One region of the Telluria mixta genome, then DNA from elsewhere that is predicted to be linked to it. Evidence: predicted binding sites of a transcription regulator. Region 1 holds the regulator's gene; the other holds the start of a gene.
The links. Region 1 encodes LexA, which represses DNA repair genes until DNA is damaged. Its sites were predicted from a motif close to ACTGTATNNNNATACAGT; they were not measured.

Region 1 (4,322 bases):
CCTGCACAACGATCGCAAGAAGTCGATCGAGCACAACTCGCTGCATAAGCCGATCCACACGTCGGTCGCCTTCGGCTACACGGACGCGCGCCAGCTCGCGTCCGTCTTCCAGGGCAAGGAACCGGGCTTCCGCTACGGCCGTCAGGGCAACCCCACCGTCAGCGCGCTGGAAGACAAGATCAGCAAGATGGAAGACGGCGTCGCCTCGCTGTGCTTCGGCACCGGCATGGCCGCCATCGGCGCGCTCGCGCAGGCGCTGCTGCGCGCGGGCGACCACGTCGTGTCGTCGTCGTTCCTGTTCGGGAATACCAACAGCCTGTGGAACACGGTGGCCGCGCAGGGCACCGAGGTGTCGTTCGTGGATGCGACCGATGTCGCCAATGTCGAAGCGGCACTGAAGCCGAACACGCGCCTCGTGTTCGTCGAGACGATCGCCAACCCGCGTACGCAGATCGCGGACCTGGCTCGCATCGGCGAGCTGTGCCGTGCGCGCGGCATCCTGTACGTCGTCGACAACACGATGACGACGCCTTACCTGTTCCGTCCGAAGGCGGTCGGCGCGGGCCTCGTCGTGAACTCGCTGACGAAGTCGATCGGCGGCCACGGCATGGCACTGGGCGGCGCGCTGACGGACACGGGCCTGTTCGACTGGTCCGCGTTCCCGAACATCGCCGACAACTTCCGCAAACAGCCGCCGGCCGCGCAAGGCATGGCGCAACTGCGCGCCAAATCGCTGCGTGACTTCGGCGCGTCGCTGGCACCGGAAGCGGCGCACCACATCGCGGTCGGGGCCGAGACGCTCGCGCTGCGCATGGAGCGCACCAGCGCGAACGCGCTGGCGCTGGCGCGCATGCTGGAGGCGGATGAGCGCGTGGCCGCCGTCTACTACCCGGGCCTCGAATCGCATCCGCAGCACAAGCTGGCAAGCGAACAGTTCCGCGCCTACGGTTCGCTGTTCAGCTTCGAGCTGAAAGAGGGGATCGACTGCTTCGACTACCTGAACCGCCTGAAGGTCGCGATTCCGGCGTCGAACCTGGGCGACACGCGCACGCTCGTCATCCCGGTCGCGCACACGATCTTCTTCGAGATGGGCGCGGAGCGCCGCGCCAGCATGGGCATCGCGGAATCGCTGATCCGCGTGTCGGTGGGGATCGAGGATACGGCCGACCTGCTCGCCGATTTTGGCGACGCACTGAACGGTTGAGCGGGCGGGGCGCTGCGGTTATGATCGTCCTGTTCCCAATCACCGATCCGTAGATTGCACGCCCCATGAAGACTGCCCTGTTTTGCGCCGCACTGCTGTGCGGCGGTGTCGCATTCGCCGCCGAGCCCGGCGCCAAATCCCCTGCGAAAGGCGCCGCCGCGAAGCCGGCCGCCGCCGCCCCGTCGTCCGCCAACGCGGCCGCCGAGCAGGCGGAAGCGGACGCATTGTTCGCGAAGAAATCGTATCCGGAAGCGCTGGCGAAATACACGAAGCTGGCGAACGCCGGCAACGTGATGGCCCAGCAGCACCTGGGCGAAATGTATTTCTACGGCGAGGCGGGCAGCGTCGACATGGACAAGGCCGCGCAGTGGTTCCAGAAGGCGGCCGCGAAGGGCAATGCCGTCGCCATCGCGTCGCTCGAGCTGATGAAGCAGCGCGAGGCGCGGCGCGCCGACCTCGACTACTGGATCGCGAAATACGACGGCTCGGACCTGCGCACCAACGACTACCGTTGCCCGGCGCCGCGCTTCCCGGCCATGTCCAAGGTCAACGAGGAAATCGACTATTACAGCGGCAAGATGAAGGACTGGGAAGCCTGCCATAACCGCTGGGTGAAACAGCTGAATGCGTCGCTGCCGCTCACGAAACGGATCCCGGAAGACATCACGAAGCTGATGACGAAGGACGAGACGGAGAAGGCGAACGCGCACCTGAAGGAGGTCGGCGACCGCCTGGCGGAAGACACGAAGGTGGCCGGCCGGCTGGTCATCGCCGACTTCGACGCATGGCGCGCGGGTACCGAGGCCTACGTCAAGGAACACAACGAGATGGTCAAGAACGCACCGCCGCGCGACGACGGCAAGTGATGGCGATGGCAGGAAGACGCCGGAGGCGATAACGCCTTGCTGTATCATTCGGCTCCTGAAAACGAAGTCTGCATATGCTCATCATCACCATCAAACAGGGCAAGGAAAAAAGCCTGCTGTCCGGCGACCCCTGGATTTATCTGTCCGCCATCGAGAAGGTCGAGGGGCGGCCCCAGGAGCGCGGCAAGCCCGGTGTCACGGCGATCGTGCAGTCGTCGGCACGCCAGTTTCTGGCGCGCGCGGCCTACAACGCGAAGTCGCAGATCGCGGCCCGCGTCTGGACCCTGCGCGAGGACGAACCGGTCGATCACGCCATGATGAAGCGTCGCGTGCAGGCTGCGGTCGCGCGGCGCGCCGTTGCCGTGCGTGGCGCCGATCCGCAAGCCCTGGTGCTGGTGATCGACGGCGAAAAAGACGGTCTGCCCGGGCTCATGGTGCACAGCTATGGCGGGACCGCCGGTTACCTGGTGTGCCAGTTCAATGCTGCCGGTGTCGACGCGTGGAAGGTGACCATCGTGCAGGCGCTGCTCGCGGCCACAGGTTGCCCCAACGTATTCGAACGTAGCGACGAGCTGTTGCGCAAAGGGGAGGGGCTACCTGTCATCTGGCGTGCCCTGGCCGGCGACGAGCCGCCGCAGCGCCTGATGGTACGTGACGGCAGCCGGCTGCTGCCGACCGATATCCGTACCGGTTTCGTCTATCCGCGCTGAGCGAAGGATAAAACGACAAGGCCCGCATGACGCGGGCCTGTGTGCAGGTGGAAGCTTAGTGCCAGGACCGCAGCAGTCCGACCGCCAGGCCTTCCAGTGCGAACTCGTCGGCCTGCGGATCGACGGTGATCACGGAAAAGTCCGGGTTTTCCGGCAGCAGTTCGATCGTGGTACCGGTCTTGCGGTAGCGCTTGACCGTCACTTCGTCGCCGATGCGGGCCACGACGATCTGGCCGTTCTTCGCGCTGTCGACCTTCTTGACGGCGAGGAAGTCGCCATCGCAGATGCCGGCGTCGCGCATCGACCAGCCCCTGACCTTCAGCAGGAAGTCGGGCTTGCTCGAGAACATGGCCGGGTCGACGGAATAGGTCGCTTCGACGTGTTCCTGGGCGAGGATGGGCGAGCCCGCGGCGACGCGGCCGACGAGCGGCAGCGACATCAGGTTCGGCGGAATCGGCGGTACGAAGGCAGGCACCGCGGCAGCAGCGGCAGCCTTGGATTCGACGGACTGGCCGACGAGGCGGATACCGCGCGAGGTACCCGGGGAAATTTCGATCGCGCCTTTACGCGCAAGGGCCTGCAGGTGTTCCTCGGCGGCGTTGGCCGAGCGGAAGCCAAGCTCCTGGGCGATTTCGGCGCGGGTCGGCGGGAAGCCCGTGTTGTCGATGGCTTCCTTGATCAGGTTGAGGATCTGTTCTTGCCGTGCGGTGAGCTTAAGCATGTTTGTCTTCGTTGGTACGGGGTCAGACTGTATTTTTGTACAGTATTGCGCCGCGCGCAAGGGGATTTCAAAGTTTTTTTGCGGTGCGGTACGCAGTGCACGTCTACAACCTTTTGCGGTGCGGTACGCAGCGCACGTCCAACGTTTTTCGCAGCGCCACGCACTGCGTGCCGCTGCCCCATTGAGCACTTGACGGTTTTGCTGTTATAATGTTGGGCTTTCCCTTCCCACACTCGTCTTGACGCCGAGGTGGGCATTTGTTTAAACGTCCTTAAGGAGTGTTTCATGCGTCATTATGAAATCGTGTTTATCGTCCACCCGGACCAGAGCGAGCAGGTCCCGGCGATGATCGAACGCTACAAGACCACGGTCACCTCGCGCGGCGGCAACATCCACCGCGTCGAAGATTGGGGCCGTCGTCAAATGGCTTACCAGATCCAGAAGCTGCCGAAGGCACACTACATCTGCCTGAACATCGAGTGCGACAACGAGACCCTGGTCGAGCTGGAAACCGCATTCAAATTCAATGATGCCGTGCTGCGTCACCTGACCGTGAAGATGAAGAAAGCTGAAACCGCACCGTCGCCGATGATGAAGTCGGTCCAGCGCGAAGACGCAGCCAAGAGCCACCGCGCCGAGCAGGCCGCCGCTCCGGCCGCAGCAGCCTAAATCTCTCGCGGGAGCATCAGGCTGTAAGTGAACAAGCTGTCCCTGGTCGCAAGCATTCTGGAACGCGACGTCCTGCGCTACACCCCGGCCGGCATCCCCATCGTGGGCGGCATCCTGCAACACGGATCGACGCAGACGGAAGCGAGGCTGGA
Region 2 (4,322 bases), 3.3 Mb from region 1:
AGGCCGTCCAGCACCTGGTAGGGCAGGGGCGCGGACTTGCTCACGTCCGTCCACGCGCGTTTCACTTTGTCGAGTGCCTTGTGCAGCGCAGGCGGGGCGATGGCCCGTGCCGCGCGCAGGTCCGCGCGTTGCAGCGTCGCCGTGTACATCGACCGTGCCCGGGACACCAGGTTGTGCGCCTCGTCAGCCAGCACGCTGACCTTCCAGCCGCGCTCCAGCGCCAGCGCGTACAGCATCGCGCCGCCGTCGAACCAGTAGTTGTAGTCGCCCACGACGACGTCGCTCCAGCGTACCATCTCGCTGCCCAGGTAGTACGGACAGACGTCGTGCGCGAGGCCGATTTCGCGCAACGTGGCGCGGTCGAGCATGTCCGCATTCGCCGCCGCTTCGCGCGCGGCCGGCAGGCGGTCGTAGAAGCCCTGGGCGAGCGGGCAGGAATCGCCATGGCAGGCTTTGTCCGGGTGCTCGCAGGCCTTGTCGCGCGCGCTCAGTTCGAGCACGCGCAATGGCAGCGTGCCGCCGGATTTGAGTGTTGCCGCCGCGTCCAGCGCGAGCTGGCGTCCCGGCGTCTTGGCGGCCAGGAAGAACACCTTGTCGAGACCCTGTCCCGGGGCCGCCTTCAGCACCGGGAACAGGGTGCCGACGGTCTTGCCGATGCCGGTCGGGGCCTGGGCGAGCAGGCAGCGCTTGCCCGAATTCGCGCGGAAGATGGCTTCCGCGAGCTGGCGCTGGCCGGGACGGAAATTGGCATGCGGAAAGCGCAGCGCCGTCAACGCGGCGTCTCGCGCGCCGCGGTGCGCGAGTTCCCGCTCGGCCCAGGCGACGAAGCGGCGGCACTGGTCTTCGAACAGCGCGGCGAGATCGGCGCGGGTGCGGGTTTCGCGCAGCACGGTCTCCTGCTGGGTGCCGATGTCGAAGTAGACGAGCGCCAGGTTGACGTCGTCCATGCCGAGTTCCTCGCACATCAGGTGCCCGTAGACACGCAACTGGGCCCAGGCCAGACGCAGGTGGTTGTCCGGAATGCGCGCGAACTGGCCGCGGTACGTCTTGACCTCTTCGATCAGGTTGCGGTCGGGGTCGTAGCCATCGGCCCGTCCACGCACGTGCAGCGGGCCCCAATCGCCCGCGAGCGTCACTTCGCTGCGGTAGTTGTCGTCGCGGCGGGATGCCACGACGGCATGACCCGCGATACCTTCCTGCGCCGTGGGCGACGGCGTGAAGCGCAGGTCGAGGTCGCCCTGCTTGGCCGTGAACTCGCACAGGGCACGCACGGATACGACGTAGCGCGCGCTGTTTTCCGCGTCACTCATGCCGCCGCTTGTTCCCATTGCAGATAGCACACCGTGATCGGCATGCCGTGCTCGGCGCAGTAATCGATCCAGCGCAGCTGGTTGTCCTGCAGGCGGTCGCCCGGACCCTTCACCTCGATCATGTTGTAACGCTGCTCGCCGGGCCAGAACTGGATCAGGTCGGGGAAGCCCGTGCGGTTTTCCTTCACGTCCTGCAGGATGCGGCGGAACCACAGTTTCAGGTGCGCGGCCGGGATGCAGTCCAGCGCCAGTTCGATGATGTCGCGGTCGAGCCAGTCCCAGGCGACGAACGGCGATTGCAGGCCCGCCTTCTCTTCGTACGTCGCGAGCATGGCGGCACGGTGGCGGCCGTCGTCCAGCAGTGCGAGGCAGGCGTTGAAATCGTCCTTGCGGCGCCGGTAGAAGTCGGCCGCGAACAGGTCGGCCGGGCCGCGGTGGAACGGGTGGAAGAAGGCGCCTGGAATGGCCGCGAAGATGGCGCGCCAGCACAACAGCCCGAACAGCGTGTTGGCCAGCGTGTTTTCGACGTAGAAGACCGGTGCGTCGTCGCGCGCCAGATGCGCCAGCACGACGCCTTCGACGCGCCATTCTCCACCCGGCAGCGGCAGGTTCAGGTCGAGCCGCGCGACCGGCGTCGCCCGGCGCGGCGGGCCCTTCGGGTGGCCCAGCTTGCGTGCCAGGCGCGGGCCGAGGCGCAGCAGGTGCTGGCGTTCCGCCTCGCTTTCCGGGGCTTGCTGCGCCGTCTCGAACAGGGCATAGGCTGCGTCGAACTTCTCGTGCTTTTCCAGTACGCGGATCGCCCGTCCGCGCGCGCCCGGATAGCGGCAATCCACATACACGGCATACGCATTGTCCCAGTCCCGCTCTTTTTCGAGCAGTTGGCCAAGCTGGAACAGGAGGCGTTCGCGCCGGCTGTCGAGCCAGTCGTTGCCGAACGCATGGCGGGGCAGGTCGGCCAGCACGTCCAGTGCCGCCTCGCCCGCGTAATAGCGCTCCTTGCACGCGTGAAGGTCGAGATAGTGGTCGATGTCCTGGCGGGCCCGGAAGCCGCGCGACGCCGGCGAGAATTCGACGCGCTCGTAGCGGAACAGGCCCAGGTCGGACAGGACGAACTCGGTCCAGTCCTGCGAGAGGTTGCCGAAGAAGATGAGGCGCAGGCGGTCGCACAGCGGTTGTACGAGCAGGCGCAATGCGAGGTCGTCGCAGTTGCCGTGCCAATGCGAGAACGGACGCTGAGCTTCGTGCGCAGGATCCGCGCGCAGCGCTTCGAGCTGGTCGGCCTTGCGCGCGCTCTTCTGCGCGCCCGTCAGGCCGAACGCCTCGGCCAGTTCCGGCTTCGACAGCAGGTCGAACAACTCGTCGAGCGTCAGGACGGGATCGGACTCGATCCAGCCGCTGGGCAGCAGCGCCTCTGTCGCTGCGCGCGGGCAGCCGATCTCTGCGTAGTTGAGCTTGCTGGCGCGGAACAGGGTGCCCTTGCGCATGACCATCCGCACGAACAGGGCGCGGGCCGGTTGCGGCAATTGCGGGAAGGCGGCGATGAACGCATGTTCCTCGTCGATGAGCAGGTCGGCGTAGCGCTCGGCGATCCAGTCCAGCACGCGCTGGAAGTTATCCAGATAATAAAACTCGTTTTCCAGGACTCTGATCATCGTCATACCGCACCAACTGTACTTTTGTACAGTATAACGGTGCCGGCGACGATGGCCCAGCAGTTTCGGTGTCGTGATGGCCTGCGGCGTGGTTTTCCGGGATTGCCGCCCTATTGTCGGGGTGGAATGCGCGGACCGCACGGTTTGTCGCTGCACGCCGCCGTGCCCGCGCCATCGGCCGCCTCGTTACGGGGGCCGGTGTGCTGGAGGATGGCCGAGATGAGGGCGACGTCCGTATCGACCGTGGCGGCCGATGACGTGGTCCTCGAGGGGCCGGCGCTCCGCTTCTGGCGCGGCGGTGCCGGGTCCGTATGAGCGAGCGCCTGGACCGAATTCGTCCGCAGCGCCGGTTGCGGCCGCGTGGATGGAATCGACGGCGTGGCGGGGTGCGTGGCCGTATGGCGCGGCGTGGCCCGATTCGTCTCCGTGCCGGCCGGGGCGCGCACAGGCATGGCGGATGCCGTCGCCGGGGCGGGTTGCGGCAGATCGATGATGACCGCGCCGCGCGCCGGACCGGCGGCGTCAGGGGATGCGACCATGTCCGGCGCCGGCCGCGAGGATTGGGAGGGCTGTGTCGACTGCAAAGTCGGCGCGGACGCCTGCGCCGTGCCGGCCGTATCCGTGCTGCGCGCCGGCGCCGTGCCGCGGACGAGCCAGGCGAGAGCGACGAGCAGGGAGCACGCCAGCACGCCGGCGGCGCCATACCAGACGACGGCGGGCAGGGTGCGGAGCCGCCGCCCGGGCGCCTGGCCGTCGAGCACGGCAAGGATATTGATCTCGCCGGTGGTCCGGCGCGACGACGACATCAGGTTGGGACGTCTGGAGCCGGGTTGATTTTCATCTGTAGGGCGCACCGCGTTACTCCTAAGATTGGAAAACTAATTCCAATTAGAAACAAACCGGAGAAGTCGATGCTGATCTTCCTCGCATTCTTGTACTTTTGTCTGGCCTGCAGCGTCATCTGGCTCGCCCTGTTCCCCGGCGGGCGGGCGATGGTGCTGCAGATGCTCGGCATGCTGCAACGCCGCCTGCAATGGCGCGTCGGCGGTTGGCAGCGCAGCGGGAATGCGACGCTGCAGGCATCGTGGTCGGGCGCGCGCGGCGTGTTGTACGACAGCCGCCGGCTGCTGCGCCGGCACTGGGCCTGGTTTGCCGTCGGGGTGCCGCTCGTGCTGGTCCCGACGCTGCTCGCGTTGCTGATGCGCCGGCCGGACATGCTGCCCGACTACGAGCCCGCCGACACGGTCGTCGACGCCCAGGTGGCCGTGCTGCTCAAGGGCGAGCAGCTGGTGCCGCCGGCCGCGTTGCCGCCGCTCGCGTTCGGCACGCGCGAAGTGGAACTGGTACGTCCGATGCTGGT

Region 2: the regulator LexA is predicted to act here: its motif matches at 2,978-2,995, upstream of P0M04_RS30955 (VRR-NUC domain-containing protein).

Annotation. Positions count from the first base shown of each region.
Region 1 covers NZ_CP119520.1:3,759,675-3,763,996, forward strand. The annotation lists gene P0M04_RS16705 (cystathionine gamma-synthase family protein) at 1-1,204, shown strand, start outside; gene P0M04_RS16710 (tetratricopeptide repeat protein) at 1,270-2,070, shown strand; gene P0M04_RS16715 (class I SAM-dependent rRNA methyltransferase) at 2,145-2,780, shown strand; gene lexA (transcriptional repressor LexA) at 2,836-3,501, opposite strand; gene rpsF (30S ribosomal protein S6) at 3,787-4,170, shown strand; gene priB (primosomal replication protein N) at 4,198-4,322, shown strand, end outside.
Region 2 covers NZ_CP119520.1:7,044,098-7,048,419, reverse strand. The annotation lists gene P0M04_RS30960 (ATP-dependent DNA helicase) at 1-1,310, opposite strand, end outside; gene P0M04_RS30955 (VRR-NUC domain-containing protein) at 1,307-2,962, opposite strand; gene P0M04_RS30950 (hypothetical protein) at 3,073-3,816, opposite strand; gene P0M04_RS30945 (M15 family metallopeptidase) at 3,874-4,322, shown strand, end outside.